DNA from 2 places in the Burkholderia cepacia ATCC 25416 genome. Region 2 is predicted to be linked to the other one. Evidence: predicted binding sites of a transcription regulator. Region 2 holds the regulator's gene; the other holds the start of a gene.
The links. The regulator FliA, encoded in region 2, starts transcription of late flagellar genes. The targets are predictions, from matches to a motif close to CTAAAGTTTNNNNNNNNNNNGCCGNTA.
Positions count from the first base shown of each region.

Region 1: motA (flagellar motor stator protein MotA) is a predicted target of FliA. The motif match lies at 3,632-3,658, and genes of this name have one in related genera.

Region 1 covers NZ_CP012982.1:2,101,404-2,116,687, forward strand. Annotated here, with positions in the region: gene APZ15_RS26715 (DUF2325 domain-containing protein) at 1-571, opposite strand, end outside; gene APZ15_RS26720 (hypothetical protein) at 692-1,243, opposite strand; gene motB (flagellar motor protein MotB) at 1,623-2,579, opposite strand; gene motA (flagellar motor stator protein MotA) at 2,590-3,459, opposite strand; gene APZ15_RS41210 (hypothetical protein) at 3,739-3,903, opposite strand; gene APZ15_RS26735 (patatin-like phospholipase family protein) at 3,976-4,860, shown strand; gene APZ15_RS26740 (aldehyde dehydrogenase family protein) at 5,003-6,484, opposite strand; gene speB (agmatinase) at 6,513-7,463, opposite strand; gene APZ15_RS26750 (helix-turn-helix transcriptional regulator) at 7,622-8,521, opposite strand; gene APZ15_RS26755 (cupin domain-containing protein) at 8,720-9,064, shown strand; gene APZ15_RS26760 (NAD(P)/FAD-dependent oxidoreductase) at 9,149-10,606, shown strand; gene APZ15_RS26765 (MFS transporter) at 10,694-11,884, shown strand; gene APZ15_RS26770 (LysR family transcriptional regulator) at 12,014-12,934, shown strand; gene APZ15_RS26775 (helix-turn-helix transcriptional regulator) at 12,950-13,780, opposite strand; gene APZ15_RS26780 (amidohydrolase) at 14,019-15,284, shown strand, end outside.
Region 2 covers NZ_CP012981.1:1,082,969-1,098,252, reverse strand. Annotated here, with positions in the region: gene ahcY (adenosylhomocysteinase) at 121-1,539, opposite strand; S-adenosyl-L-homocysteine riboswitch at 1,572-1,697, opposite strand; gene APZ15_RS04920 (RNA polymerase sigma factor FliA) at 1,797-2,531, opposite strand; gene APZ15_RS04915 (nucleotide-binding protein) at 2,554-3,372, opposite strand; gene flhF (flagellar biosynthesis protein FlhF) at 3,365-5,128, opposite strand; gene flhA (flagellar biosynthesis protein FlhA) at 5,125-7,224, opposite strand; gene flhB (flagellar biosynthesis protein FlhB) at 7,221-8,417, opposite strand; gene APZ15_RS04895 (DUF805 domain-containing protein) at 8,785-9,165, opposite strand; gene APZ15_RS04890 (hypothetical protein) at 9,540-9,944, shown strand; gene APZ15_RS04885 (VOC family protein) at 10,040-10,537, opposite strand; gene APZ15_RS04880 (DUF3443 family protein) at 10,709-11,947, opposite strand; gene APZ15_RS04875 (DUF2844 domain-containing protein) at 11,964-12,467, opposite strand; gene cheZ (protein phosphatase CheZ) at 12,736-13,467, opposite strand; gene cheY (chemotaxis response regulator CheY) at 13,469-13,864, opposite strand; gene APZ15_RS04860 (protein-glutamate methylesterase/protein-glutamine glutaminase) at 13,932-15,023, opposite strand; gene cheD (chemoreceptor glutamine deamidase CheD) at 15,020-15,284, opposite strand, start outside.

The DNA of each region.
Region 1 (15,284 bases), on a different replicon from region 2:
GCGCGACCAGCCGCCGGATATCGGCGCGATTGGCCGCGCCGACCAGGTGCGACAGCATGTGCAGGTCGCCGAACGCGGCCTGGCGCACGGCCATCGTCGTGCGTGGATGCGTCATCAGCGCCCAGTAGGCGGGCGGGATGTCGCCGCTCTTCAGCGCATCCTTCCAGCGCGCAAGGAGGTCATCCGCATCCTGTGCGCTGTCGAATGCGCGGATCGCGCCGGCGTAACGCTCGTCGAGCGCCTTGTGCAATGCCTTGGCGCCGGCCGTGCCGTCGATCGCGAGCTCGACGGCGGCGTGATGGATGTCGAGGTCGGTCGCGTGCTGGCGGTCGAGGTCGGTGTATTTCGGCACGAGCCTGCGCAGCTCGTGCGTGGTCAGGCAGGTGCCGATGATCGAGCAGTGCAGGTTCGCGTCGAGCTCCGACAGGCGCGTGCGGCGCTTCAGCTCGGTCAGTTGCGCGCGCGACGGCGCGCAGCATGCGTCGACCCGCGTGCCGGTTGCCGCGGGCAGATTACCGCCGGGCGACGAGAGATCGGCCGTGCGGGCAAGGCGAAAGGGCGGAACGTGCATGTTGACCTCTGTCCGGCATGGTCGGGCCGGAGACGGATGCGCGAAAGATTCGCGAAATATACCACGGGATATAACGAACGAAATTCGGGGGAAATCACCGGGTAATGCGGCGTGGTGCGGTCAGCAGAGTGCGCGCGGTCGGTCGGTGAGCAGCAGGGCGGCGGAGGGCGATGCCGGGGCGGACGGTGAAACGAGGCGCGATGCCGGCGCGTGCCGCTCCATCACGTACTCGACGCACAGCCCGACGAACAGCACGTCGACGCGCTCCAGCGCGGCGACCGCGTCGCGCATCGCTGCCGGGTCGTTGCTGAACGAATCCGAGAACACGTCGTCGCGTGTGCGTTCGAGGCGGCGCGCCTGGCCGATCGCCCGTTCGAGTTCGGGCAGGCGCGTGAAGCGGGCAGTGCGTGCGTCGTCTTCGAGCGTGGACAGCAGTTCACGAAAGCCCATCGCGGACAGCGCATCGTCCTGCGCGTTTTCAGCGTGCGCAGCCGAGAACATCCGGATGAAGCGCACGACGCTGCCGCGCAGGCGCCGGAACGCGTCGACGACATCCGTGACCTGCTGCGCACGTGCGTCGCTCGACAGCGGCCTGAGCGCGCTGATCTTGTGCGCGAGCGGCTGTTCCCGTGCGGTGCGCTGCGGGGCGCGATCCGTCGGCGTGCGGGGCATGGCGAATCTCCGGAAGTGCTGGTTTCGATATATTCTACGGAACATATCGAATGCGCGAAAAAAACGGCACCGTGCACGAGACATGGTGCCGTCAGCGGCCTTGGTAACGGCCCTCGCAATGGCCTTCGCAACGGCCTTCGCAACGGCCTTCGCAACGGCCTTCGCAACAGCCCGAGCAACAGCCCGAGCAACGGCCGCAACAACCGCCCGAACAACCGCCCGAACAACCGCCCGAACAACCGCCCGAGTCAGTCGATGTCGCGCCCGACCGTTCCGAACGCGACCGCGACGCCGAGAACCACGCTGTCGCACAAGGGCTGCGCGCAGCGCCCGGCCCCCATCGGGCACATCCGCCCCGCGTTCGTGAATACGCCCGCGCCTAATGCGGCCGCGTGAGCGCCGCCGGCAGCACGGCGGCCCGGGCGCCGGCCGATTCGTCCACGGTCGTCCTGCCGCCGTCCCGAAAGAACGCCTGCTCGGCGGCATTGTTCATCACGAGGATGCTGATGCGGCGATTGGTCGGCTCGTCCGCGACGTTCCGGTCGAGCGGCAGGACATCCGCGAGCCCGCGCACCTGGAGCAGCTTTTCCTCCCGCAATCCGCCCGCGACCAGCGCGCGCCGCGCGGCGTTCGCGCGATCGCTGGAGAGCTCCCAGTTCGAATAACCCGTGGGGCCGTCGCGATACGGCGTCGAATCGGTATGGCCGGCAATCGACACGCGGTTGTCGACATCGTCGAGTGCCGTGCCGATCTGGGTGAGGATCGCGGTGGCATACCCTTCGGGTTGCGAACTGCCCGACGCGAACATCGGGCGCTTGAGCGAATCGACGATCTCGATGCGCAAGCCCTCGTGAGTGATCGCGATCCGGATCTGGTCCTGGTACGCGCGCAATGACGGGCTTTGTGCAATCGCCGCGGTCAGCTTCGCCTTCAGGCGCTCGAGCTTTTGCGTATCGACGATGTCGGCAGCGGCCGCGGGCGAGCTGGCCGGCACCGGTTGCGCTTTCGCGTCGATGGCCGGCGCCGGGTCCGACAGGTCGCGGCCGCCACCCTGCACGATGCTCGGGCGCGGCGCCTGTGCGTCTTTCCCGCCGGACAGGAGCGTCGACAGCGGCGTGTTGAAATAATCCTCGATCCCCTGCTTGTCGTACTTGGACACCGAGCCGAGCAGCCACATCAGCAGGAAGAACGCCATCATCGCCGTGACGAAATCGGCGTAGGCGATTTTCCAGGCGCCGCCGTGGTGGGCGTCGTGGTCCTCGCCCTTCTTGCGGCGCACGACGACGAGCGGTGCCGATGCGGACTGTTTCGACGGGTTGGAGCGATGGTCGGCCATGGCGCCTCCGTTATGCGGGCCTGGGCGACTTCGTCGCGCGGACGGCCTCGTCGAGCTCCTTGAAGCTCGGGCGATCGGCCGTGAACAGCACCTTGCGGCCGAACTCCACCGCCACCGCCGGCGCGTAGCCGCTCATCGACGCGAGCAGCACGGCCTTCACGCACTGGAACGGCTTGGCCGCGGCGCGGCCCTTCGCATTGAGCAGATCCGCGAGCGGGCCGACGAAGCCGTACGCGAGCAGGATGCCGAGGAAGGTGCCGACGAGCGCGCCGGCGATCATCTTGCCGAGCACGGCGGGCGGCGCGCCGACCGAGCCCATCGTATGCACGACACCCATCACCGCCGCGACGATGCCGAACGCCGGCAGGCCGTCCGCCATCTTCTGGATCGCGTTGGCCGCGACGGACGCTTCCGCATGGTGCGTATGCAGTTCTTCGTCCATCAGGTCCTGCATCTCCAGCGCGTTCACGTTGCCGCCCGACATCATCCGCAGATAATCGACGATGAAGTCGAGCAGGTGATGGTCTTCGAGCACGTGCGAATACTTCTGGAACAGCGGGCTTTGTTCGGGTGCGTCGACGTCGGCCTCGAGCGCCATCATGCCGTCCTTGCGCGCCTTCTGCAGCAGCTCGTACAGCAGCGCGATCAGTTCGACATATTGCTGTTTCGTATAGCCGCCGCCCTTGAAACAGGTCGGCAGGCTCTTGATCGTCTTCTTCAGCGTCGCGACCGGATTGCTGACGACGAACGCACCCAGCGCGGCGCCCAAAATGCACAGCAGTTCGAACGGTTGCAGCAAGGCCGGCAAATGGCCGCCCACGCCGACAAAACTGCCGATCACCGATCCGATCACGACGATCCACCCGATGGCTACAAACATGATTACCTCTTGCGCGACTCGCGCTGCCGCATCTGTTGTCGAAAAGCGGGGGGGACGTCCGGCCATCCCGCTCCATGCCCGCGACGGCGCCGGATCGTTGCGTGTCGAATGCGATTCCGGCGGCCGTCCCGATGTATCGCAACGCGATGCCGGTCGGCGGGTGTTGATGCAATAACGGCGGTCGCCGGGGCGACTGAACCCGTGATTCCACGTAGCGCGCACGATTCACGCGTGGCATACGTTTGCGGGCGGCGGTAGGCGCGATTTGCTTGATCGAAGTCAAAAATTGCGCGCCTTCGCGTGAATTTCCGTCTGGATGCGGCCCGGAACACGGCGGCGAATGACACACCCGTCGCGACGGAAGGCGCCGCGCGGAAGTCCGGGGAACGCGGCGCACGGTGCATCGCCTGCCGGCGCGGGTTCGCGCGCCGGCAGGGTTTTCATCAGGACATCCGGGGCGCCGCACGATCCATCATGGAGAAAGCACCGTCGCAGCCAACCGCAGGAGGGCGCACCGTGACGTCCGATCCCACTTCCTCGACCGCCTTCGTGTTCGCCGGCGGCGGCAGTCTCGGCGCGATCGAGGTCGGCATGCTCCGCGAGCTGGTCGCGAGCGGCGAACGGCCCGATTGCGTCGTCGGCGCGTCGGCGGGCGCGATCAACGCCGCCTATTTCGCCGGCCGGCCCGATGCGGACGGCGTCGCGATGCTCGCCGCGCTGTGGTGCCGGATCCGCCGCCAGGACATCATGCCGTTCTCGATGCGCAGCCTCGTCGCGATGCTGCTGCGCAACCGGCCGCATCTGGTCGAGGCCGATGCGCTGCGCCTGCTGCTGGAAAGGAACCTGCCGTACCGGCGGATCGAGCAGGCCGCGTTGCCGCTCCACATCGTCGCGACCGACGTGCTGAACGGCCAGGAAGTCGTGCTGTCCGCCGGCCCGGTCGTGGATGCCGTGCAGGCCAGCGCGGCGATTCCCGGCGTGTTTCCGTCGGTCAGCATCGGCGGCGTGGAACTCGTCGACGGCGGCGTTGCGAACAATACGCCGATCTCCGTCGCGGTCGCGCTCGGCGTCAAGCGGATCGTCGTGCTGCCGGCCGGGTTCGCGTGCGCGTTGCGCGTACCGCCGCGCAGCGCGATCGCGCATGCGACGCACGCGCTGACGCTCGTGATCGCGCGGCAACTGGTGCGCGATCTGGAGTTGTACGGGGCACGCGCGCAAATCCATGTCGTGCCGCCGCTCTGTCCGCTCGACGTGTCGTCATACGATTACTCGCAGTGTGCGCAGCTGATCGACAAGGCCGCGGAACGCACGCGTGCGTGGATCGACGCGGGCGGGCTCGCGCAGTGCGCGATTCCCGGCCAGCTTCGCGAGCACGACCATGCCGCCGAGCTGTCGCACTGAGGGTTGCTCACGCGCCGTGAAATCCCGTGAGCGGCGCACGCCGAACACCCCGGCGCTCTCCCCGAAAATCCCCGAAGAACCAAAAAAAAGCGGCACCGTGCACGAGACACGGTGCCGCCAACGGCCTGAACGGCCGCACTGGTCAGTCGATCGCGCGCATCGCGTGGCGCAGTTCCTGATAGCTGCGCAGCCCCGCGACGCCGAGTTCGCGGCCGATTCCGCTGAGCCCGAACCCGCCCCAGCACACGTGCGGATAGATCAGCTGCGGTGCGTTGATCCACACGAGCCCCGCGCGCACGCGCTGCTGGAACTGCTTCGCGATGCCGGCATCGCGCGTCACGACGGTCGCGACGAGCCCGTAGCGCGTGTCGTTCGCGAGCGCAATCGCTTCGTCGTCGGTGCGGAACGATTTCACGCACGCGACGGGGCCGAATACTTCGTCGGTCCACAGCGGGTTGTCGGCGGCGGGCTCGGCGATCACGACGGGCGCCATGAAGAAGCCCGCACCGCCGGCATCCGTCACCCGGCCGCTGAAGGCGACGCGTGCGCCCGCCTCGATACCGTGCTGGAGCATCGCTTCGACGCGCGTGCGTTGCGCGGCCGAGATCAGCGGCCCCATCGCGACCTGTTCCGCGGCGGGCGGCGCGACGACGAGCGCACGCACGGCCGTCTCGAACGCGGCCATGAAGCTGCGGTACACGCTGTCGTGCACGAGGATGCGCGCGGTGGCCGAGCACATCTGGCCCGCGTTCGTGAACGCGCCCGCAACCGCGAGCGACACCGCGACGTCGAGATCGGCGTCGTCGCGCACGATCAGCGACGACTTGCCGCCGAGTTCGAGCGTCACGCGCTTCATGTCGACGGCCGCGGCCTGCATGACCTTGCGGCCGGCCGCCGTGCTGCCGGTAAACGAAATCTTGTCGATCAGCGGATGCGCGGTCAGCGCCGCGCCGACCTCGGCGCCGCCGTTCACGACGTTGACGACGCCGGCCGGCAGCCCCGCTTGCTCGACGATCTCGAGCAGCGCGTGCTCGGTCGGCGACGTGAGTTCGGACGGCTTCAGCACGACCGCGCAGCCGGCCGCGAGCGCGGGCGCGAGCTTCCACGCGGTCGTGACCATCGGGAAGTTCCACGGCATGACGAGCGCCGCGACGCCGACCGCGTCGTAAAAGCGTTCGGCCGTGACGGCGTCGCTCGGCAGCGCGACCGGTTCGGCCGCGAACAGTGCCGGGTCTTCGCACAGCTTCGCGTAGTACGCGAACGTGGCGGCGACGTCGCCGACATCGGCCTCGGCCTCGAACGGCGGCTTGCCGCTCACCTGCATCTGCAGCGCCGCCAGGCGGTCGCGCGATGCCTCGACGCGCTCGGCGATCGTCGCGAGCATCCGGCCGCGTTCGGCCGGCGGCGTGTCGCGCCAGCCGGCGAATGCGTCGCGCGCGGCACGCACCGCGGCGTCGACGTGCGCGGCCGTCGCGAATTCCTGCCAGCCGATCGCGTCGCCGGTCGACGCGTTGAAGATCGGTGCGCCCGCCTTGTCGGAATGCGTGTGGACGGACTGCCCGGCGATGCGCGCGGCGGGCAGCACGAACGTCGCGGCGGAAGGGGAAAGCTCGGCGGTAGACATGAGGTTCATCCTGTCGAGGTCGGTCGGGTTAGCGGTAGGCGACGCCCGGCATCACGCAGAGCATCTCGAACGCGAGGTTCGCGCCGGTGAGCGCGGTGGTGCCGGTCGGATCGTACGGCGGCGCGACTTCGACGAGATCCGCGCCGACGATGTTCAGGCCCTTCATCCCGCGGATGATTTCCAGGCCCTGCTGCACGGTGAGGCCGCCGATTTCCGGCGTGCCGGTGCCGGGCGCGAACGACGGGTCGAGGCCGTCGATGTCGAAGCTGAGATACACCGGCGTGTCGCCGACGCGTTCGCGCACCTGCGCCATCAGCGGCGCGAGCGACTGGTTCCAGCATTCCTCCGCCTGCACGACGGTGAAGCCCTGCTGGCGGCACCAGTCGAAATCGTCCGCGTGGTAGCCGGTGCCGCGCAGGCCGATCTGCGTGACCTTGTCGCATTGCAGCAGCCCGTCCTCCACCGCGCGGCGGAACGGCGTGCCGTGCGCGATCTTCTCGCCGAACATCGTGTCGTTCACGTCCGCGTGCGCGTCGACGTGGACGACGGCGACCTTGCCGTACTTCTTGTGCAGCGCGCGCAGGATCGGCCACGCGATCGTGTGGTCGCCGCCGAGCGTGATCGGCCGGCAGCCGTTCGCGACGATCTCGTCGTATGCCTCTTCGATGCGGCGCACCGAGTCCTTCAGGTCGTACGGGTTGGTCGCGACGTCGCCGATGTCGGCCACCTGCAGCGAATCGAACGGTGCGGCGCGGGTGGCCATGTTGTACGGGCGCAGCAGCACGGATTCGGTGCGGATCTGGCGCGGGCCGAAGCGCGAGCCCGAGCGGTTCGACGTGCCGAGGTCGAGCGGCACGCCGACGAAGCACACGTCGAGGCCGTCGGTCGTCTCGGCTTGCGGCAGGCGCATCATCGTGGCGATGCCGCCGAAGCGCGGCATCTCGTTGCCGCCCATCGGTTGATTGAGTTCGCGGGGCATGGGGCCGTCTCCTTTATCTGAGGTAAAGCGATCGGCCGATGGTAGAGGAGAACGCCCGCGCGAAGATTTTGAAGTCGCAACGTTTACATCGACGGGGCTCGATGCAAGTGGCGCCGCCGCATCGACGCGGCGCAACCGAACGCGGCCGCGCGGCCAGGTCAGGCCGGATCAGGCCGGCGCGAGAGGGCCGGCGGCGCGGCGCCGTCGTGCGGGCCGGAGGAAGGGAACGCGGTGGTCGCCGAGCCCCATGCGGCGAGTTCGCGCTTCGTGCGCACGCCGAGCTTCGCGAACGCGCGCTTCACGTACGACTCGGCCGACGCAACGCGCACGCCGAGGATCTCCGCCGTTTCCGGCACGGTCTTGCCGGAAAGCAGGTGCTTGCAGGTTTCGTATTCGCGCTTCGACAGCTTCACGCCGTCGGCCGCGAGGCGCGCGTCGAACTGCGCGAGCGGGTGGACTTCGGGCGTCGGGTGCGCAATGCGCCGCGCGGCCGTGGTCGACGCATGAAGTTCGAGCAGCGGGAACAGCACGTCGCTGATGCTGCGAAAGCGGTTCATCTCGGCGAGCGTGAACGGCGGCCGGTCGCGGCCGCGCTCCAGCGCGATCGAATGCTGCGAATAACGCGTGCCGCGTGCGAGCACGCATTCGTGGCCGATCTGCACGTCGTCGAACAGCCGCTGGCGGAATTCGCCGGGCGGGATCGCCGCGATGTCGCGCACGACGAGCATCGTGCCCGTCTTGCCGCGCAGCCCCGCGAACAGCGGGTCGCTGTCGAGAAAACGCTCGTAGTAGAGCGTCATCACGTCGGAGACGTCGGCGCTCGCCGCGCCGATGCCGCTGCTGCCGATCCATTCGCATCGGTAGCCGGTGGGCATCGAGCCGTCGACGCGCGAGCGTTCGACGTGCGCGACGTCGAGCGGCACCACTTCATTGAGCAATTGCGTGAGGCGCGGCACGAAGTGCGGCGTGCCGACCGTCTCGATCAGCTCGCCCAGCGCCTTGAACGACACGTTGAAGCGGTCGTTGTCGCGGTGGAAGGGGTTCACGTTGAGCAGCATGCGGTTCCCCGGTGAAAAGCCGGCGGATTGTAGCGTCGGCCACGCAAAACGTCATTAGGGGGAAATCCCGGCAGGTGTCCTTGCGACCTGACCGGCCCCGGAAAACACCGCTTGTCCCCCCCGGAGGGGGGCATACCGGGGCAGTGTAAATGAGTAACTTTGTCTCTGTTTTTTTCAATCAAGAGACGAAAGATTCTGATGACCAAACTGATCAAGGACATCCTGCCGCTCGGCGCAGGCATCGGCGAATTCACGAAGCTCGACTTCGGGATGGACGAAAGCGACTGGCGCGCGGCGGAAGGCAAGAGCGGCAACTACCTCATCGGCTGGTGGGAAGGCAAGGTCGGCTCGGTGGAGTTTCCGGAAACCGCGGCCGACGAAGCGGTGTGGCTCGTCGAGGGCCGGATCGCGCTGACCGACGTCGAAGGCAACCGCAAGGAATTCACGCCGGGCCAGGGCTACCTGCTGCCGGCCGGCTTCGCGGGCCGCTGGGAGACGATCGAGGACGCGAAGAAGTTCTACGTGCTGCTCGAGAAGTCGTGATGGCCGAAGCCGCCGCCGTGGTGTCGTCGTCCGTGTGACGCGCGCCCGGCGGCGGTTTCGTTTCCGCGTGTGATGGCAGGGATCATGGAAATGGAAGTCAAGGCAAGAGAGACTGCACCGGCGCAGGCGCACGCATTGCGTGGCGCGCCGGTCGCATTGGGCGTCGAGGCGGCGCTCGCGAATACGAAGCTGTTCCCGTACTGGCTCGACAACCCGGCCGCGCCGGCCACCGAGCCGGAACTCGTCGGCGACGTGAGCGCCGACCTGCTGATCGTCGGCGGCGGCTTCACGGGGCTGTGGTCGGCCGTGCAGGCGAAGGAACAGATGCCGCACCTGAACGTGGTGCTGATCGAGGCCGGCAAGGTCGCGCACGGCGCATCGGGCCGCGCGGGCGGGATCATCTCGACGTCGGTGATGCACGGGCTGCCGAATGCGGTGCGCGTGTTCCCGAACGACATCGCGCAGCTCGAGGCGTTCGGCCATCACAACCTCGACGGCTTCGAGGAAACGCTGAAGCGTTACGACATCGACGCCGACATCGAGTGGAACGGCGAGATGACGGTCGCGGTCGATCCCGAGCACATCGCGCACCTGAAGGGCGATTACGACCTGCATCGCGAGTACGGCCACAACGTCGTGCTGCTGAACCGCGACGAAACGCTCGAACAACTGAATTCACCGCTGTTCGCGGGCGCGCTGTGGTCGCGTAACCGCAGCGGCATCGTGCATCCGGCGAAGCTCGCGTGGGGGCTGAAGCGCGCGGCGCTGTCGCTCGGCGTGAAGCTGTACGAGCACACGCCGCTCGTGACCGTGACCGACGAAGGCAGCACCGTGTTCGTGAAGACGCCGAAGGGCAGCGTGCGCGCGCCGCGCGTCGTGTTCGGCAGCGGCACCGCGAAGGTCGGGATTCCCGACATCAACCGCCGCGTGATGCAGGTGCGCGACCACGTGCTCGCCACCGAGCCGCTCACCGACGAGCAGCTCGCGCGGATCGGCTGGAAGAATCGCCAGGGCGTGTACGACACGCGCACGCAGCTCAACTATTTCCGCCTGACGAAGAACAACAACATCATCTTCGGCGGCCTGGTGAGCTATCACTTCGACGGCGATCCGGAACCGCATCAGGACGGCCGGCGCGAGACGTATTACCGGCTCGCGGAAGCGTTCTACCGCACCTTCCCGCAATTGAGCGACGTGCGCTTCTCGCATGCGTGGGGCGGCCCGATCGACTATTGCTCGCGCGGCTCGGTGTTCGCGAAGCGCTATCTCGGCGACAAGGCCGTGTTCGTCGCCGGCTATACGGGTTTCGGCGTCGCGGCGAGCCGGTTCGGCGCGTTCATGGGGCTGAACATCCTGTTCGATCGCGACAGCCCCGAGCGCAAGCTCGACATCGCGAACCAGAGCCCGAGCTACATCCCGCCCGAGCCGATGCGCTGGGTCGCCGCGAAGATCACGTTCCATGCGTTCGACGGCGCGGATGCGGAAGGCGGCTGGAAGCGCGCGTGGATCAGCGGCATCAAGGCGATGGGCTTCCCGATGTAAGCGACACGGCGGCCCGGGCCGGGCCGCCGCCATACCCGACTCCCTCGAGGAGACGGTCCGCGCCGCGGACACGGAGAGAGACACCGAATGAACGTAGTGAACCTGCAGGACGAAGCGCGACAGGAAAGCGCGCCGTTCGTCGTCGTGATGCTGCTGCTCGGCATCCTCGGGCCGACGGTCTTCCTCGGCCTGCCCGCGATCGTCGGGCAGGTCGAACGCCATTGGGGCTTCGGCGAAGCGGCGCTCGGGCTGTCGAGCTTCATCGAGGTGCTCGGCGAATCGACGGGCACGCTGCTCGTCGCGTTCGTGCTCGGCCGCCAGCCGGTGCGGTGGGTGCTCGCGGGCGCGGTGACGCTCGCGGCCGGCGCGAACCTCGGCACGCTCGCGACGCACGGGCTCGTCGCGTATTCCGCGTTGCAGTTCATCGCGGGCGTCGGCTCGGGCGGCCTGAACGGCATCGCGCTGCGCTACCTGTCGTACTCGCGCGCGCCGGAACGCAATCTCGGGATCATGCTGATGGGGCAGGTGACGTGGAGCATGGTGCTGCTGGCCTACATCTTCCCGATGCTGAGCGACGCATGGGGCGCGCACGGCGTGTTCGGTTTCGTCGCATGCGTGCTCGGCGTATTCGTGCTCGCGACGCCGCTGTTTCGCCGGGGCGAGACGCTGGCCGCCCCGGCACCGGCCGGCGTCGCCGGCCGCATCGACCGCCGGGGCGCGATGCTCGTGCTGTGCGCGCAGCTCGCGCTGTACGGCGGCGTCGGCGTCGTGTGGACCTTCCTCGAGAAGATCGGCACCGCGGCGGGCCTGAGCGGCAGGTCGGTGTCGCTCGTGCTCGGCATCGCGAACATCGCGAGCCTCGTGATCTGCGCGGCGATGCCGAAGCTCGGCGCGGGCGCGGGCCTGCGCCGCTGGGCGCTCGTCAACCTCGGCGGCTGCGCGGTCGCGGCCGTGCTGCTCGCGATGCCGGCATCGGCCATGACGTTCACGCTCGGCGCGGTCGTGTTCATCGGCTGCTGGACCGGCGGCGCGCTGCTGATCTACGCGACGATTCCGCAGTACGACCTGGTCGGCAAGTCGGCCGCGCTGTCGCCGGGCTGCGTCGCGCTCGGCTACGGCATCGGCTCGGTCGCGGGCGGCTCGCTGATCGAGCGCGCAGGCACGCAGTCGGCGCTGATCGCGGCGATCGTGCTGTGCGCGGTGGCGTTCCTGTGCTACCGGCGGCTGCGGCCGGCCGTGTTCGGCATGGAACGCGCGCTCGCGGTGGCACCTGAATGACGGTTTCGACGCGCGCCGCTGCCGATGGCGGCGCGCGTCCGGTCCGGTTCATCGGCGAAGGCGGCGGGCGTGGCGCGCGATGCGCGTCGTGCCGGCCGGGCAACGCGCACACGCGCAGCGGCTTCAGGCATGTTCTCGAATACTTCCGATCTCGATCTCCGGCTCATCCGGGTCTTTCTGGCCGTCGTCGACGCACGCGGCATCACGGCCGCCGAGGCGTCGCTCGGCGTGCGGCAGTCGACCATCAGCACGCAACTGTCGGCGCTCGAAGCGCGCGTCGGCTTCAAGCTCTGCGATCGCGGGCGCGGCGGCTTTCGCCTGACGTCGAAGGGCGAACGCTTCGCGGCCACCGCACGCACGCTCGTCGCGGCGACCTCCGAATTCGTCGCGCGTGTGCGCGACATCGACCGCAAGCTGGTCGGCACGTTGTCGATCGGCCTGATCGGCCAGGCGCCGCTCGTCGAGAACGCGCGCCTGGCCGATGCGATCGGCGCATTCCGCAAGCGTGACCAGGCCGTCACGTTCGCGATGAAGGTCGCGTCGCCGCAGGAACTCGAGGAAAGCCTCGTCAACAACCAGCTCGATCTCGCGATCGGGTATTTCTGGCATCGCGTGCCCGGGCTGCTCTACACGCCGCTGTTCACCGAGCAGCAGGTGATCTACTGCGGGCGCGGGCATCCGCTGTTCCATGCGTCGCGGCCCGTGACGGCGGACGACCTGCAACTGCACGACTGGGTGTGGCGCACCTATCCGGTGCCGGAGGAGCAGTATCCGCTGCCCGAGCGGCGCGTGACCGCGAGCGCGGACAGCATCGAGGCCGCGACGATCCTGATCCTGTCGGGCGGCCATCTCGGCTACCTGCCCGCGCACTACGCGGAGCCGTTCGAGCAGCGCGGGCTCGTGAAGGCCGTCGGCCGCGCGACGTTCAGCTTCGACGTGCCGCTGCATCTCGCGATGAAGCGCAGCACGAGCGACAAGCCGATCGTCGACGCGTTCTGCGAGGACCTGCTGCGCGCCTTCAACATCAAGGCGGCCGCGCTGGCCGCGTAAATCCAGGCCGCGCGTTCAGCAGTCGACGAGTACCCAGTCGAACAGCTCGCGGCGCGTGCGCACGCCGAGCTTCGCGAACGCGCGCTTCACGTACGACTCGGCCGTCGACAGCTTCACGTCGAGCTGCTGCGCGGCCTCGGGCACCGAGCGCCCGCACAGCATCAGCCGGCAGATCTCGTGCTCGCGGCGCGACAGCTGCACATCCTGCCGTTCGAGGCGCGCGTCGAAACTCGCCTGCGACGCGGCATTCACCGACACCGCCGCCACGCGCCGCGCCGCACAGGTGTGCGCATGCAGCTCGAACATCGGGAACAGCAGGTCGACCATCTGCCGGAAGTGAAACAGCTCGTCCGTGGTGAACGCGGCGCGCCCGACCGTGCGCGCGAGCCCGAGCGCGTATTGCAGGTGCGCGTTGCCGTGCACGAGCAGGCATTCCTGCCCGATGCCGGGCTCGTCGAAGATCCGGCGGCGGAACTCGCCCTGCGCGATGCCGTCGACATGGCGCTGCACGAGCAGCGTGCCGGGTTTGCCGCGCAGCGGCGCGACCAGCGGATCGGCCTGGCAGTAGTCCTGGTAGTAGATGTCCATCACGCGCAGCGTATCGGCCGCGAAGCGCAGGCTGCCGCTGCCGAGCCATTCGACGACGAAACCCGACGTGCTGCCCGTGTCGGCGCGCCAGCGCTCGAGGTGCACGGCGTCGGCGTCGATGCTGTCGTTGACGAACTCCGTGACCGCGCCGACGAAATCCGGCGTGCCGACCGCGCGCAGCGTCGCGCCGAGTGAGTCGGGACGCACGCCGATCAGATAGTGGCCGCGGGCGGCAGGGTCGGGCTGGAGAAGTCGCATGGTCGGACGAAGGCGGTCGGGAGACAGCGCGACGTTACGCGAACGCCGTGCACGCGTCAGCCGGGAATTCACCGGATCACCCCCACGGATTTCGTGCGTTGTCCCCAAAACGACGACAAGACCGAACGTGCGGCGGCCGGAATTCGTCCAAGCCCCGGCGGCGGGGGGGCATACCGGCGCGAATCGTCTGCCTATAGTGAAAGCACTTCGAAAACCTGATGACCAGAAAGGACAGGCCATGCAGATGCAACCGACGCACGCCGCCACGACGCCGGCGGATTTCGTTCTGACCAACGCGAAGGTCTATACCGTCGATCCGCACAAGCCCTGGGCGCAGGCCGTCGCCGTGCGCGACGGCCGGATCGTCCATGTCGGCGACACGGCGGCCGTGCAGGCGTACGTCGGCGCGCGGACGAAGGTCGTCGACGCGGCCGGCCGGCTCGTGCTGCCGGGCTTCGTCGAATCGCACTGGCACTTCGAGACGACCGCGTTCGCGTTCCAGGCGTTCGTGAACGACGAGGATCCGCAGAAGGTGCTCGGCGCGCTGCGCGCGTACGTCGAATCGCATCCGGACGAGCCGGCGATCACCGGGATGGGCTGGGTGCAGGTGACGATTCCGCCGGCGCTGCTGCGCAAGGAGACGCTCGACGCGATCTGCGCGGATCGCCCCGTGTGCCTGCTGTCGACCGATTTCCATACGATGTGGGTGAACTCGAAGGCGCTGGAGATCGCCGGCATCGACGCGTCGACGCCGCCCGTGCAGGAAGGCGCGAGCTGGTTCGAGAAGGACGCGGCGACCGGCGAGCCGACCGGCCTGATCGTCGACGGCGCCGCGTATTCGTTGCTGATGCAGCGGATCAGCGCGGCCGGCCTGCTGCCGACCGGCATCGACCTGTACCTGAAATCGATCCCGCCGTGGCAGAAGAAGCTGTGCGCGGCCGGCGTGACGACCGTGTTCGACGCGGGCTTCTTCGACGCGAGCGGCGACCAGTCGCTGCTGTACGAGACGCTGCAGACGATGGAGCGCGCGGGCGACCTGAAGCTGCGGGTGGTCGGCAGCGTCGCGGTGATCGGCGAGATCGACGACCCGGTCGGCACGCTCGTCCGGTATCGCGAGCAGTACGATTCGCCGCTCGTGAAGGCGCGCGCATTGAAGCTGTTTCTCGACGGCACCGAGGCGAACCACACCGCGTACCTGCTCGAACCGTACGCGGACCGCCCGGACACCTGCGGCGCGCCGACGATGCCGGCCGACACGTTCAACCGCTATCTGGTCGAGGCCGATCGCGCGAATGCGAACGTGATGGTCCATTGCGTCGGCGATGCGGCCGTGCGGATGGCGCTCGACGGTTTCGACGCGGTGAACCGCACGAACCCGCCGCGCGATCGCCGCCACGTGATCACGCACGCGTTCCTCACGCATCCGGACGACATCCCGCGCTTTCGCCGCGCGGGCGTGATGGCGAACACGCAGCTGCAATGGGGCGTGGTCGACGCGTACACC
Region 2 (15,284 bases):
GCCGCCGGCCGCCGCGGGTGCCCGAAGGCGCGCCGCGGCAGCCGGCGATCCCGCGCCGTGCCGCCGTGCCGGGTGCGCGTCGGCGACGCGCGCACGGCACCGCGGCGGCGGCGCATCGGATCAGTAGCGGTAGTGGTTCGGCTTGAACGGGCCGTCCTTCTGCACGCCGATGTACGAAGCCTGCTCGTCGGACAGCACGGACAGGTTCGCGCCGATGCGCGCGAGGTGCAGGCGGGCGACCTTTTCATCGAGGTGCTTCGGCAGCACGTACACCTTGTTCTCGTACTCGTTGCCGCGCACGAACAGCTCGATCTGCGCGAGCGTCTGGTTCGCGAACGAGTTCGACATCACGAACGACGGGTGGCCGGTCGCGCAGCCGAGGTTCACGAGGCGGCCTTCCGCCAGCAGGATCACGCGCTTGCCGTCCGGGAAGATGATGTGGTCGACCTGCGGCTTGATGTTTTCCCACTGGTACTGGCGGGTCGACGCGACGTCGATTTCCGAGTCGAAGTGGCCGATGTTGCAGACGATCGCGTTGTGGCGCATCGCCTTCATGTGATCGTGGTTGATCACGTGGTAGTTGCCGGTGGCCGTCACGAAGATGTCGGCCTTGTCGGCCGCGTATTCCATCGTCACGACGCGGTAGCCTTCCATCGCCGCCTGCAGCGCGCAGATCGGATCGATTTCGGTGACCCACACGGTCGCGCCCAGGCCGCGCAGCGACTGCGCGCAGCCCTTGCCCACGTCGCCGTAGCCCGCGACGACCGCGACCTTGCCCGCGATCATCACGTCGGTCGCGCGCTTGATGCCGTCGACCAGCGATTCACGGCAGCCGTACAGGTTGTCGAACTTCGACTTCGTGACCGAGTCGTTCACGTTGAACGCCGGGAACGGCAGGCGGCCGTCCTTTTCCATCTGGTACAGGCGGTGCACGCCGGTCGTGGTTTCTTCGGTCACGCCCTTGATGTGCGCGAGGCGCGTCGAGTACCAGGTCGGGTCCGCGTCGAGGTGCTTCGCGATCGACTTGTACAGCGCGACTTCTTCCTCGTTGGTCGGCTTCGCGATCACCGAACGATCCTTCTCGGCCTTCGCGCCGAGGATCAGCAGCAGCGTTGCGTCGCCGCCGTCGTCCAGGATCATGTTCGCGAATTCGCCGTTCGGCCATTCGAAGATGCGGTGCGAGAACTCCCAGTATTCGTCGAGCGATTCGCCCTTGAACGCGAACACCGGCGTGCCGGCTTCGACGATCGCGGCAGCCGCGTGGTCCTGCGTCGAGAAGATGTTGCACGACGCCCAGCGGACGTCGGCGCCGAGCGCCTTCAGCGTCTCGATCAGCACGCCGGTCTGGATCGTCATATGCAGCGAACCCGCGATGCGCGCGCCCTTCAGCGGCTGCTGCGCCTTGTATTCGTCGCGGATCTGCACGAGGCCCGGCATTTCGGTCTCGGCGATGTTCAGTTCCTTGCGGCCCCAGCCGGCCAGCGCCATGTCGGCGACGACGAAATCGTTGGAAGCCTTGGAATCGATAATGGCGTTCATCACGCCCTCCTTTCTAAAAAGTTTCTAGATTGGTGACGTGAGCGCCGTTCAGGAAGCGGGGCCGGTGCGACGGTCGCGATACGCGCGCCGCACGGCTGCTTGGTGAAGCTTTCCGAGCCTGGCGGACGCAGAGGTCCGTCGCAACGCTCCTCGGAAAACGGAGGGGATTGTAGCAAATCGGCGCGCGGAATGCGCACACGGATGCAGATGCCGAACGCGCGGCGTCGACGCGCGCGGCCGTCAGGAACGGTAAAGGGTCAGGATTCCGCGCCGACCCACGCCTGTTCGCGCAGCCGCGCGCGCAGGCGCGCGACGGCCTGGCTGTGCAGCTGGCATACGCGCGATTCGCTCACTTCGAGCACCGCGCCGATCTCGCGCAGATTCAGACCCCGTTCGTAGTACAGCGACATCAGCAGCTTCTCGCGCTCCGGCAGCCGCTCGATCGCCTCGACGAGCGCTTCGCGCAGGTGCTCGTCGAGCAGTGCCGACAGCGGGTCCGCGTGGTCGACGCGGTAGCGGTCGAGGAACGGCTCGTCGTCGGCCGCGCGGTCGAAATCCTCGTAGTAGATCAGCTGGCTGCCGTGCAGGTCCTGCAGCATCCCCTGGTACTCGTCGAGCGGCATGTTCAGGTGCTGCGCGATCTCGGTCTCGCTCGCCGAGCGGCCGAGATGCTGCTCGACCTGGTGCACCGCGTGCTCGACCTCGCGCGACGTCTTGCGCAGGCTGCGCGGCAGCCAGTCGTTGCTGCGCAGCTCGTCGAGCATCGCGCCGCGGATGCGCTGCGTCGCGTAGGTCTCGAACTGCGCGCCCTGGTCCTCCTTGTAGCGGCCGGCCGCGTCCATCAGGCCGATCATGCCGGCCTGGATCAGGTCGTCGAGGTCGACGCTCGCCGGCATCTTCGCGACGAGCTGCAGTCCGAGGCGGCGCACGAGCGGCGCATATTGCGCGAGCACGTCGGCCTGGGACATCTTTCCTTGAGCGTTGTACATCATGGCTCTCTCCTTCCGGTGGCACTCACGCGGCGTGTGCCGCGCCCGCCTCATACGACGGCTTGCCGCCCGCGTGCACGGCGCGGCCCGCACCCGAACGCGGGCGCATCGGCCAGTACAGCAGGTCGGCGGCAATCTGCCGGTAGTCGCGCGCGGCGGCCGACGACGGGAACGCGTCGACCGCGGCGCGCGTCAGCTCCCGCGCATGCTCGACGAGCGGATCGGCGCTCACGCAGCCCGCGTCGGCGATCGACACCGTCAGGTAGCGGCTCGCGACGCCCGCGAGGTTGTCGAACGCGACCTTCGCATCCGCGTGGCTGCCGACGTGATTGGTCAGCACGCGGAACTGCGCGAACGCATGCGCGAAATGCAGCCGCTTCATGCACGCGTATGCCTCGGTGATCGCCTGCGCCGCGACCCGCGTCACGACCAGCACGTCGTGCGCTTCGCGGGCGAGCGCCGAGAACGAACCGTCGGCGCCGAGCTGCGCGTCGACGAGGACGATGTCGGCCGGCCCGTCGATGAAATCGCTGAGCTGCGCGTCGGTGTAGCCGGCGCGCGCGAGCCGCGCGGCGGCGCACAGGCCGAAGCCGGCCGCGACCCGCGTGCGTTCGCCGTCACGCAGCCACGCGCCCGCGAGCGTCGCGCTGGCCGAATGCACGTCGGCGCGCTCGTCGACGACGAGCACGTCCTTGCCGAGCGACGCGAGCGCCGCCGCGAGATTCACGACGGTGGACGTGCAGCCGACACCCGCCGGCCCGCCCGTCACCGCGACGATGCGCGACGCGCGCCCGGCCAGCAGGCGCCGCAGCCCTTCGGCCTGGTCGATGATTTGTTTATCCAAATCGCACCTCGTGCAGCTCGGCGGTGGAACGTGCGGTCAGTGCGGAAAGCAGCGTCGGCATGTCCTCGTCTTGCGGCACGAAGGGCGAGCCGTCGCGCGGCACACAGAACGCGCTCTTCAGCAGGAATCGGGTCGATGCGACGTACAGGTTCTCCGGCACCTTCTGGCCGGTCGACACGTAGTGGATCGGCAGCTTGTAGCGGATCACCGTGTCGAGCACGCCGCCGAGGTGGGTCGCCTCGTCGAGCTTCGTGAGGATGCAGCCGGCCAGGTCGGGATGCTCGCCCGCGCTGCGGTACGCCTGCACGACTTCGTTGAGCGTGTCGCCATGGCTCGTCGCGTTGAGCAGCAGCAGGCGCTGCACCGGCGCGTTCGCGCCGTGCAGCATCGCGATCTGGTCGGATACCGCGCGGTCGCGCTGGCTCATGCCGATCGTGTCGATCAGCACGATGTGCTTGTTGCGCAGCTCGGACAGCGCGAGCGCGAGATCGCCCGCATCCTTCACCGCGTGCACGGGCACGCCGAGGATCTTGCCGAAGATGCGCAGCTGTTCGTGGCCGCCGATCCGGTAGCTGTCGGTGGTCAGCAGCGCGACCTTGCTCGCGCCGAAGCGCATCACGCAGCGCGCGGCCAGCTTCGCGGTGGTGGTGGTCTTGCCGACGCCCGTCGGCCCCATCAGCGCGAACACGCCGCCGCGCTCCATCAGCGCGTCCTCGCTGTCGAGCACCGGCAGGTTCGCCGCGAGCACCGACTGCGCCCATTCGGCCGCCTGCTCGAAGCTCTGCGCGCCGTCGCCGGACGGCATGTTGTCGACCAGCATCCGCACGAGCTGCGCGGAGAAACCGGCCGAGAACAGGTGCTTCGTCAGCGCGCCATGCACGGCGCTGCGACGCTGGCGGTCGTGCCACATCAGGCTGTCGAACTGCTCTTCCATCATCCCGCGCAGCTCGCCGAGCTCCTGCATCACCGTGTCGTTGACGATGCGCTCGATGCGCGACTTCACCGCATCGGCCACCGCGGCGGCGGCGTCGGCGGACAGGCGCGTGCGCTCGGCCGCCTTCGCGGCCTGCGCAGCGCCCGGGTCCGGCGCGCGGGTCGCGGCTGCCGGCATCCGGCGTTCGGCGTCGCGCACGATGTCGCGCGCCCAGCCGGGCGGCGTCGCGCTCGCGGCGGCCTGCGGGGCCGGCGGGCTCGGCTGCGGCGCGGCGGGCGCCGCCTGCGTGCGCGCCATCAGCGCATCGCGCTGCTGGGTCAGGCGCTTCGCGTGCTCGACCAGCCACGGTGCGGGTTCGGAAGTCGCGGCCGGCGCACCGGTGACCGACGCACCGGCGGCGGTGGCGCCGGCCAGCGGGTCCGCGTCGAGCGTCGAGGCTTGCGCGGCCGCGTCATCCGAGCCCGAGTCCGCGTCCGCCTCGGCGCTTGCGCCGAACACCGACGAGAACACGTCCGGCAACCCGCCTTCGCCTGCCGCATACGGATTGACGGCCGGGCGGGCGAGCGCCGCGCCCGGGCGCGACACGATGCCCGGCACCGCGGCGGCGGGCACCGATTCCGGCACGCGCGGCGCGGCCATGCGTGCGCGCGCCGCGGCCGGCGGCGCCACGGCGGCCAGGTCCGAATCGGCGAGGGCGACGATTTCCACGCTGCCGTCATCGAGCGTGCGGTTCGACAGCACGACCGCGTCGGCGCCGAGCGCCTCGCGCACGAGACGAAGTGCGTCGCGGCTCGTTGCGCCGGTGAATTTGCGAATGTTCAAGCGGAACCCCCGATGACGTTAACGACTTTGATCGTGCGTGTGTCCGGCACTTCGGCGTACGACAGCACTTTCAATTGCGGCAGGCTGCGGCGCAGGAAACGCGCGAGCATCGCGCGCAGCGCGTGCTGCACGAGCAGCACGGGCGGCAGCCCGAGATTCTGTTGACGCAGCATCGCCTGCTGCGTGCCGGTCAGAAGGTTGTGCGCGAGGCCGGGTTCGAGGCCCGGGTTCGCGCCGGTGGCGAGCGCCTGCGACAGCACGCGTTCGAGATTTGCGTCGAGGCCCATCACCTGCATCTCGCCCGCGCCCGGATACCACTGCTGCGTGATCGCGCGGCCGAGCGCGAGCCGCACCGCGGCCGTGATCTCGAACGCGTCGCCGCGGCCCGCGTGTTCGGACACGGCCTCGAGGATCGTGCGCATGTCGCGGATCGGCACGCCTTCCTCGAGCAGGTTCTGCAGCACCTTCTGCAGCGTCGTCAGCGAGATCGTCTTCGGCACGAGGTCCTCGACGAGCGACGGCGCGTCCTTGCCGGTGCGCTCGACGAGCGCCTGCACTTCCTGGCGGCCGAGCAGCTCGGCCGCGTGCTGGACGACCAGATGGTTCAGGTGCGTCGCGACGACCGTGCTCGCGTCGACCACCGTGTAGCCGTACACCTGCGCCTGTTCGCGCATCGCGACGTCGATCCACACGGGCGGCAGCCCGAACGCGGGATCCTGCGTGACGGCGCCCGGCAGCGCGGCCGTCACCTGGCCGGGGTTGATCGCGAGCCACTGGCCCGGGAACACTTCGCCGACGCCGATCTCGACGCCCTTCAGCGCGATCCGGTACGCGTTCGGCCGCAGCTCGAGGTTGTCGCGGATATGGATCACGGGCGGCAGGAAGCCGATTTCCTGCGCGAATTTCTTGCGGATGCTCTTGATGCGCTTGAGCAGTTCGCCGTCGCTGTTCTTGTCGACGAGCGGGATCAGCCGGTAGCCGACTTCGAGGCCGAGCGGGTCGATCAGCTGCACGTCGTCCCAGGTCGCCTCGTGGCTGTCGGACGGCAGCACGGCGGGCGGCGCGATGTCGGTCAGGTCGCCGGCCGCCTTGCGGGCCGCCGCGCGCTTCGTCTGCGTGCGGGCCAGCCAGATCGCGCCGCCGCCGAGCGCGAGGAACGCGAAGTGCGGCATGCCCGGGATCAGCCCCATCAGCACGATGATCGCGCCGGTGATGTTCAGCACGCGCGGGTTCGTGAACAGCTGGCCGGTGATCTGCGTGCCGATGTCCTCGTCGGTCGCGACGCGCGACACGATCACGCCGGCCGCCGTCGAGATCACGAGCGACGGGATCTGCGCGACGAGGCCGTCGCCGATCGTCAGCAGCGTGTAGTTCGTGCCGGCCGCGGCGAACGTCATGTCGTGCTGGACCATCCCGACGATCAGCCCGCCGATCACGTTGATCGCCATGATGATCAGGCCGGCGATCGCGTCGCCGCGCACGAACTTCGACGCGCCGTCCATCGACCCGTAGAACTCGGCTTCCTGCGAGACCGCCAGGCGGCGCTTGCGCGCCTGCTCTTCGTTGATGAGGCCCGCGTTCAGGTCGGCGTCGATCGCCATCTGCTTGCCGGGCATCGCGTCGAGCGTGAAGCGCGCGGACACTTCGGCGATCCGCCCCGCGCCCTTCGTGATCACCATGAAGTTGATGATCATCAGGATCACGAACACGACGATGCCGACCGCGAAGTTGCCGCCGACGAGGAAGTGGCCGAACGCCTCGATCACCTGGCCGGCCGCGTCCGGCCCGGTGTGGCCCTCGAGCAGCACGACGCGCGTCGACGCGACGTTCAGCGACAGGCGCAGGAGCGTCGAGAACAGCAGCACGCTCGGGAACGCCGCGAAATCGAGCGGCTTCATCGTGTACATGCTGACGAGCAGCACCATCACGGACAGCGCGATGTTGAACGTGAACAGCAGATCCAGCAGCATCGGCGGCAGCGGCAGGATCATCATCCCCAAAATCATGCAGATGAGGATCGGGCCCGCGAGCGCGCGCAGGTTGGTGCCCGCGAACGGATTCTGGCGCTTCGCGAACAGGCCGGTCGGGGTGCTCATGCCGCGCCTCCGTTACCGAGCGTGTCTTCGGCTTCCTCGCGTTCGTCGTCGGCGGAGACCGACGCGCCCTTGTCGAGGTCGGCCGGCACGTCCAGGTCGACCGGCACCGCCGGGAACGCGCCGCCTTCCGAACGGAAGCGCTTGAGCTGGTAGACCCACGCGAGCACTTCGGCGACGGCCGAGTACAGCGAGCCGGGAATCTCGCGTTCGAGTTCGACGTTGTGATACAGCGCACGCGCGAGCGGCGGCGCTTCGAGCAGCGGCACGTTGTGTTCGGCCGCGAGTTCGCGGATGCGCGCGGCGACGAGGTTCACGCCCTTCGCGACGACCTTCGGCGCGCGCATCTCGCCGTCCGTGTATTGCAGCGCGACGGCGAAGTGCGTCGGGTTCGTCACGACCACGTCGGCCTTCGGCACGGCCGCCATCATCCGGCGCCGCGCGATCGCGCGCTGCTGCTGGCGGATCCGCCCCTTCACGTGCGGATCGCCTTCGTTCTCGCGATGCTCGCGCTTCACTTCTTCCTTCGTCATGCGCAACTTCTTGTTGTACTGCCAGATTTGGTAAGGCACGTCGAGCGCGGCGACCACCAGCATCCCGGCGACCGTCGTGCCGCAGCACACGGCGACCAGGTGCAGCGCATCGGGCAGCGCCACGCCGAGCGGCTGCGTCGCGAGACCGAGCAGCTCGTCCTTGCTGCGCCAGATCGCGATGCCGCCGATCCCGCCGACGACCAGCGTCTTCGCGATCGACATCCCGAGCTGGATCGGCCCCTGGATCGAGAAGATCCGGCCGAGGCCCGAGATCGGGTTTAGGCGGTCGAACTTCAGTTCGAACGTCTTCTGCGAGATCAGCCAGCCGCCGAGCGCCATCGGCGCGAGCAGCGCGGCGACACCGGTGAGCGCGAGCAGCGGCAGCAGCGCGGCGAAGCCTTCGAGGCTCGCGCTGCCGGCCGCCGACAGCATCCGGTTCGTGTCGAACGCGGTCGCGCGATCGAACATGAACGCGCCGCGCAGCATCGCCTGCAGATGCCCGCCCGACGGGCCCGCGAGCAGCCAGGCACCGTAGAACCCGGCCGCGAGCAGCGCGAACGAAGCCAGTTCGCGCGAACGCGCGACCTGCCCCTCCTCGCGCGCCTTCTCGCGGCGCCTGGGAGTGGCGGCTTCGGTCTTGTCGAGATCGCTCTCGTCTGCCACGGGGCCTCCAGTCGGGTACGGCGGAATGCCGCTTTCCAGTGACACCGATTATTCATGGAGGCGTCAAACACCGATCGGTCGAGCAAAGCCGGGAAAGGGGGGTATTTCGGGGAATCGGGCGAGCCGGCGCAAACGCGGCCGGACGGGGCCGGAAGGGGGCCGGAAGGGGGACGGAACGGGGTGCGGCGAGGCGGCGAAACGGGGCGGCCGGTGCGATGGCGGGGGTGGGCGCGGGGCTTGGGGCTTCGGGCCGAGCGACGACGGCGCGAAGCTGGGAAATGGTGAAGCGGTTGGTGAAACGGTGAAGCGGGACCGGCGCGAAACCAGGCCCCGACGCGACGGCGTCGCGCGCCGGGGCAGGCGTCGGTCAGGCCGCCGCGATCGGGTCCGCGCCGAAGCGGTTCGGGCCTTCGGTGCCGCGCGAGCACATCCACACGAGCAGCAGGATCCCGCCGACGATCGGGATCAGCACCAGCAGCAGGAACCAGCCCGAGCGGCCCGTATCGTGCAGCCGGCGCACGCTGACCGCGATGCTCGGAATGATCAGCGCGAGCGAAATCAGGCCGAGCACGACGAGCAGCAGCAGCGTGATCAGGCCCGCGTCGTGGCTCCCCGCGCCGACGACCTGCGCGACGATCGACAGCACGCAGGTGAGCAGCGCGAAATACCAGTATTCGGCACGGCGCGCGCGGCCTTCGAATGTCGCGTATTTATTGAGTACGGAACGAACGGCTTCTGAAAAATTCATCTTATTACCCTCCTGTTTTATATTGACGACCCCGGAAACAACGCCGGCATTATATGTTTGAATTTCGGCGGACTCCAATCTATTTTCACATGACGGGTAATGCGCACGCCCGGCTGCAGCGCCCGCCGGCACGGCGCGGGAACGGCTGCCGCAGCGGAATACGGCGCCGCAGGCTTGCATGCCGCGTCATTTTAATAATCTTGAACACCTGACATAAACGACAGCCCCGGATAATCCAGTACCTGACTACAGCAAAATGAAACCGGGGGCGATCGATAATCGCCGCGAGTACCGCATTCGATTAACCGCCGGTATTACGCCGGCGCGCAAAGCGCGCTACGCTTCGTCATTTCCGATTCCGGTCGAACCTCACCATGCTCCGTCATCCGTTCGTTCCGTCGCTGTCGCTCGCCTGCGCGCTGGCAGCCGGCTGCGCGGGCACGCCGGCCCTGCCGCCCGGCGCGCAGGCGCCTGACGCACCGCACCCCGGCACGATCGCCCTGCACCATGCGTGGAACGGGTCGACGCAAACCCTGCGCGCGCAGGATGTCCCCGCGAGCGTCGCTTTCCGCTGCGCCGACGCGCGCGGCGAACCGTCGGAACGCGCCCGCGCGGCCTGGTGCGTGCCGGTCGTCGAGATCGAATCGGTGTCGGTCGATGCCGCCGGGCGCCCGGTCGCGCCGGCCGATGCCGTCCGGATCGAAAGCACCGCGTACGGGCCCGGCCACCGCTTCCTCGACCATACGCAGCTGATGCGTACCGGCCGGCGGCCGGTCTAGCGCCCGTATGCGGCGATCACGGGCTTCCCGGCCCGTGCCGGCCACGGGGCGCCGGCGAGATCCTGTTCACGCCGATAACGGGCCGGCGCACGCGCCTAGCCCGCCGCCGCCCGCTGCAGCGCGGCGAGATCGAGCTTCTTCATCGTCATCACCTGCGCCATCACGCGCTCGGCGCGCGCGGGATCGCCCGCCATCAATTCCGGCAGCTGCACCGGCACGACCTGCCACGACACGCCGAACCGGTCGCGCAGCCAGCCGCACTGTTGCGCGCGCTCGTCGCCGCCTTCGGACAGGCGCGCCCAATAGCGGTCGATTTCGTCCTGGTCCCGGCAGTTGACGACGAACGACACGGCCGGCGTGATCTGGAACACGGGGCCGCCGTTCAGCGCGATGAACGCCTGCCCGTCGAGCTCGAACGCGACGGTCATCACCGCGCCCTCCGCGCTGCCGGATGCGTGCGCGCCGGCCTTGCCGTAGCGCGCGACGTGCACGATGCGCGCGTTGTCGAACACCGACACGTAGAAACCGGCGGCCGCCTCGGCGTCGCGGTCGAACCAAAGGAACGGGGTGATGCGTTGTATGCGCGAGCTCATGACGCTGCCTCCTCGATGTCGTGCCGGCACGGCCGCCGGTATTACATCGTAGGCGCTGTGCCCGCACGCGGCGGCGCTCCGGCCCGGCCGGCCGTGCCGTGCGCGGCCGCCGGATAAAAAAGGGGGCGATCTCTCGCCCCCCCGTTCCCTTCAGCGTGCGGCCCTGCCGCGTCAGAACGCGACGAAAGGCGCCGCGCCGCCGGTCGAGGTCTTGTCCATCCCGAAGTAGATCGTCCTGCCGTAGAAGTGCGGCATGCCGATGTCGAGCCAGCTGGACGAACCGAACGGGCCCGCGATGTCGTTGAACGCGTACGTCGACGGGTTCGAGAACAGCGAATCCGCGTTCGCGATGGACATCGACACGGTCGCGGCCACGCCGTTCTGGCCGCTCAGCGTCGCCGAGTAGCTGGCCGGCGGCGATGACGGGCAGTAGAACTGCGTGTTCTTCGAGCAAACCGTCTGCCCCGAATCGTTGAAGAAATACGCGTTCGAGCCCGTATCGAAGAACGCGGTCACGTTGCGCCCGAGGAACGTCGCGCTGACGTCGCCCGTCGTGGTCGACGTCATCACGGTCTTCCCGGTCAGGTCGGGCAGGCCGAACGTCAGCGTCCCGGTGGAGCTGGCCTGCCCGCTGTTCGAGATGCCCGGCATCGTCACGCTCACCCCGCTGCTGTCGGCGAAATGATGAACCGGGTTGGCCACCTGCTGCGCCACCGGCACGAGCGCGACCGCGCAGTTCGCGTTGTCGCCGTTCGGGCACGCGTAGTAGTTGTTGCTCGACGACGTCGACGTCGCGCAGGTCGTGCCGCAGTCGACCGGCGCCGGCCCGATGCCGAGAATCCCGTTCGCGCCGAGCGCGCTCGCCGAGTTGGCCGACGCACCGCCGTTCGTGCACGAGGCCGGCACGTTCGTCGTGCCGAGGTCGCCGATGATCTGCACGGGCAGCGAGCGCGCCTGCTCGGCGCCGATCGACAGGTCGACCGTGCGCACCGAACCCCACGTATAGCTCGACACGAACTTGCCGCACTCGGCGACCGGCGCGCCGCCGCTCGTCACCTGCGGGAGGCTGCCGAGCACGCCCGACACCGCACTGCCGACGAGCCGCAGCCCGTAGGACGCGGTATCGACGAGCACGTTGCTGACCACCTGGCAGTTCGACGTGCCCGGCGCGCAGACCTTCACGCTGATGGTCGGGATGTTGATCACGTTCGCCACGCCGGCGTTGACGTTGATGACGGCCGTGTTCCCGGAGTTGCCGTCCGAGCCGCCCGAACCGTTGTTGCCGTTGTTGCCCGAGTTGCTGCTGCCGCCGCCGTCGCCGCCGCCGCCGCATGCGGTCACGAGAACGGCCGTTGCCGCCGCGAGGCCCAGCACGCCGAGCCAGCGCTTGAATGTACGAGGAATGCTCAAGATCGCTCTCCCGCTGTCACTGGATGTCGGTGCCGGCCAGGCCGGCAGGCAGCGCCGCCGGCAGCCAGGCCTGGCCCGAGAAGGCGCCCATGTGGCCGCCCGTCCGGATCACGAGGCCGCTCGTGTCGACAGACACAGGTGCGCGCCAGCCGCGCGCCTTGTGCGCCGCTTGGACGCCGGCGGTGTACTGCGGGAAATAGCTGCCGAGCAGCGACGCGAGATCCGGCATCGTCGGCCCTTGCCATGCGAGGCCGAACACGCTGCCGGCGGCCGACGTGTACTCGTGAATGACGGTGCCCGACCCGAGCGTGATTTCGCGGACGGTATAGGCGGCGGTACTCGCCTGCACGCCGTCCGCCGAACGCATCGCGCGCTGCAGCGCGCGCACGCTTGCGGCCTGATCGTCCGCCGGCGGCGACATCGGTGCGCCGCCCAGTTCGGCGTGCGCGTGGACGGCCCACAGCACACCCGTTGCAGCCGTCGCGTGCGCGACGGCGCGGCCCAAGCGTTTCAGCTTCACATTCCCTCCCACGGGACTGGCTTCGTGGCGGCGTGCGCGGCGATCATACCCGCGCCGCCTGCCGACGTATGAGTCGTATGAATGACGCTTCGTTGCTGCTGACGCGTAGTATGCCTGCTGAGTGTGTCGAAGTGTCAATTCGACGCAGGCCGACCGGCGCGTGCGCAGGCGGCTAGCCCGGGTAAACGTGGTGGACGTTGTGGAAACGGCGCGACGCATGCATCGCGCGGCCCCGCGAAACGGAGGCGCGCCGATGCACGCGGCAGGGTCAGAAGCCCAGGCTGGCAAGCAGGTCGTCGACCTGCCCCTGGTCCTGGACCACGTCGGATTTGCCTTCCGGCGCGATCTGCGGGCCGTTCAGCAGCGACTCGGGGCTGCCGGTCGAGCTCATCTGCTCGGCGGCGAGCGCGGCCGCGGTAGCCGCGAACTGCTCGCGCCGCTCCGGCGCGATGTTCTCGACGAGCACCGTGAGGAGCTGCTGCTCGATCAGGTAGACCATGTCCATGATCTTCTTGATCACCTGGCCGGTCAGGTCCTGGAAATCCTGCGCGAGCATGATCTCGAGCAGTTGCGCGCTGGTCGCCGACGTCGATTCGGGCAGCGTGCGCAGGAACGTGCGCGTATCGTCCATCAGCTCGCGCACTTCCGCGTGCTCGATCGGCGCCGCATACCACTGCGCCCAGCGCGCGTCGAGCGCTTCGGCTTCGTTCTGGAGGCGCGCCTGCATCGGCTTGGCCACCTCGATCGCATTCAGCACGCGCTCGGCGGCCTGCTCGGTCATCGTCGCGACGTAGCGCAGCCGGTCGCGCGCATCGGGCACGGCTTCGGCCGCCCGCTCGACATGCTTGTCGAGCCCGAGCTCGCGCATCGAATCGCGCAGCGTGCGCGTGACATGGCCGATGCGCGCGAGGATGCGGTCGCTCGCGTAATCGGCACCTTCGGCCTGGCCGTCGGCGCTGAACCCGGCGCCCGTCAGCGCGGCATGGATCGGCTCGTTCACGTCAGCTCCCGGCCTTCGCCATCTTGTCGATGATCTTGTTCAGCTTCTCGTCGAGCGTCGCGGCCGTAAACGGTTTCACGACGTAGCCGCTCGCGCCGGCCTGCGCCGCCGCGATGATGTTCTCCTTCTTCGACTCGGCCGTGACCATCAGCACCGGCAGGTGCGTGAGCGTCGCGTCCGCGCGGATTTCCTTCAGCATCGCGAGGCCGTCGAGGTTCGGCATGTTCCAGTCCGAGATCACGAAGTCGTAGCCGCCGCCGCGCAGCCGCGCGAGGCCGGCGAGGCCGTCCTCGGCCTCGTCGACGTTCGAGTAGCCCAGCTCCTTGAGCAGGTTGCGGACGATCCGGCGCATCGTCGGGAAATCGTCCACCACCAGGATTTTCATGCTCTTGTCCATCGTCGTTCCTTTCCAGATTCGTTTCCGTCGGGACGCGTATCGTGGCACGCGCCCCGTGACATTCCATTCAAACGCGCTGCACGCGATCGCCCATCGTCGCCAGGCGCGCCATCACGCGGCGGCTCATGTCGGCGAGCGGCGCGATCTCGTCCGCGCCGCCGAGCGCGATCGCCTCGCGCGGCATCCCGAACACGATGCAGCTTGCTTCGTCCTGCGCGAACGTGTGGGCGCCCGCGCGTTTCATTTCCAGCAGGCCGGCCGCGCCGTCGCGGCCCATCCCGGTCAGGATCACCCCGATCGCGTTCTTGCCCGCGTGCGTCGCCGCCGAGCGGAACAGCACGTCGACCGACGGGCGGTGCCGGTTGACCGGCGGCTCGTCCGACAGTTGCGCAATATAGTTCGCCCCGCTCCTCGCAAGCAACAGGTGCGCGTGGCCCGGCGCGATATACGCGTGGCCCGGCAGCACGCGCTCGCCGTGCTCGGCTTCCTTCACCGCGATCCGGCACAGGCCGTTCAGCCGCTGTGCGAACGATTTCGTGAAGCCCGGCGGCATGTGCTGCGCGATCAGCACGGCCGGCGCGTCCGGCGGCAGCGGCGTCAGCACTTCGCGGATCGCCTCGGTGCCGCCCGTCGATGCGCCGATGATGATCAGCTTCTCGGTACTGACGAGCGGGTTGTTGATCATCGGCGCGGCCGCGTGGCTGTCCGCCGCGCGCGCGACGGCCTGCGGCTGCGGCGCCTGGCGCACGCGCGCACGCGACGCCGCGCGGATCTTGTCGGCGAGCTTTTCCGCGTAGTCGAGCATCCCGTCGCGAATCCCGACGCGCGGCTTCGTGACGAAATCCACCGCACCGAGCTCGAGCGCGCGCAGCGTGATTTCCGAGCCGCGCTCGGTCAGCGACGACACCATCACGACCGGCATCGGCCGCAGGCGCATCAGCTTCTCGAGGAAGTCGAGCCCGTCCATGCGCGGCATTTCGACGTCGAGCGTGAGCACGTCGGGGTTGTGCTGCTTGATGAGCTCGCGCGCGACGAGCGGATCGGGCGCGGTCGCGACCACCGTCATGTCGGGCTGGCTGTTGATGATCTCGGTCATCAGGCTGCGGATCAGCGCCGAATCGTCGACGCACAATACTTTGATCTTCTGCACTGCGGTCATGCCTCCTGCTTTCTTGATAGGTTCGCCGCATACGGGCTGCCGGCTTGCGGGTTCGCTGCCCGTGAGCCGCTGGAGCCGCTGGAGCCGCCGGCACCGCCCGGCGCTGCGCCGCGCGCGCCGAACAGCTCGATACGCGGGCGCGCCGGCTGCGGCGCGGCCGGCCGTTTCGCCGCAAACAGCTCGACGTGGGGACGCGGCCGCGCGGCGCGCAGGCGGTCGGCCTCGCGCGCGAGCGCGGCTTCGCGCTCGGTCACGCCCGGC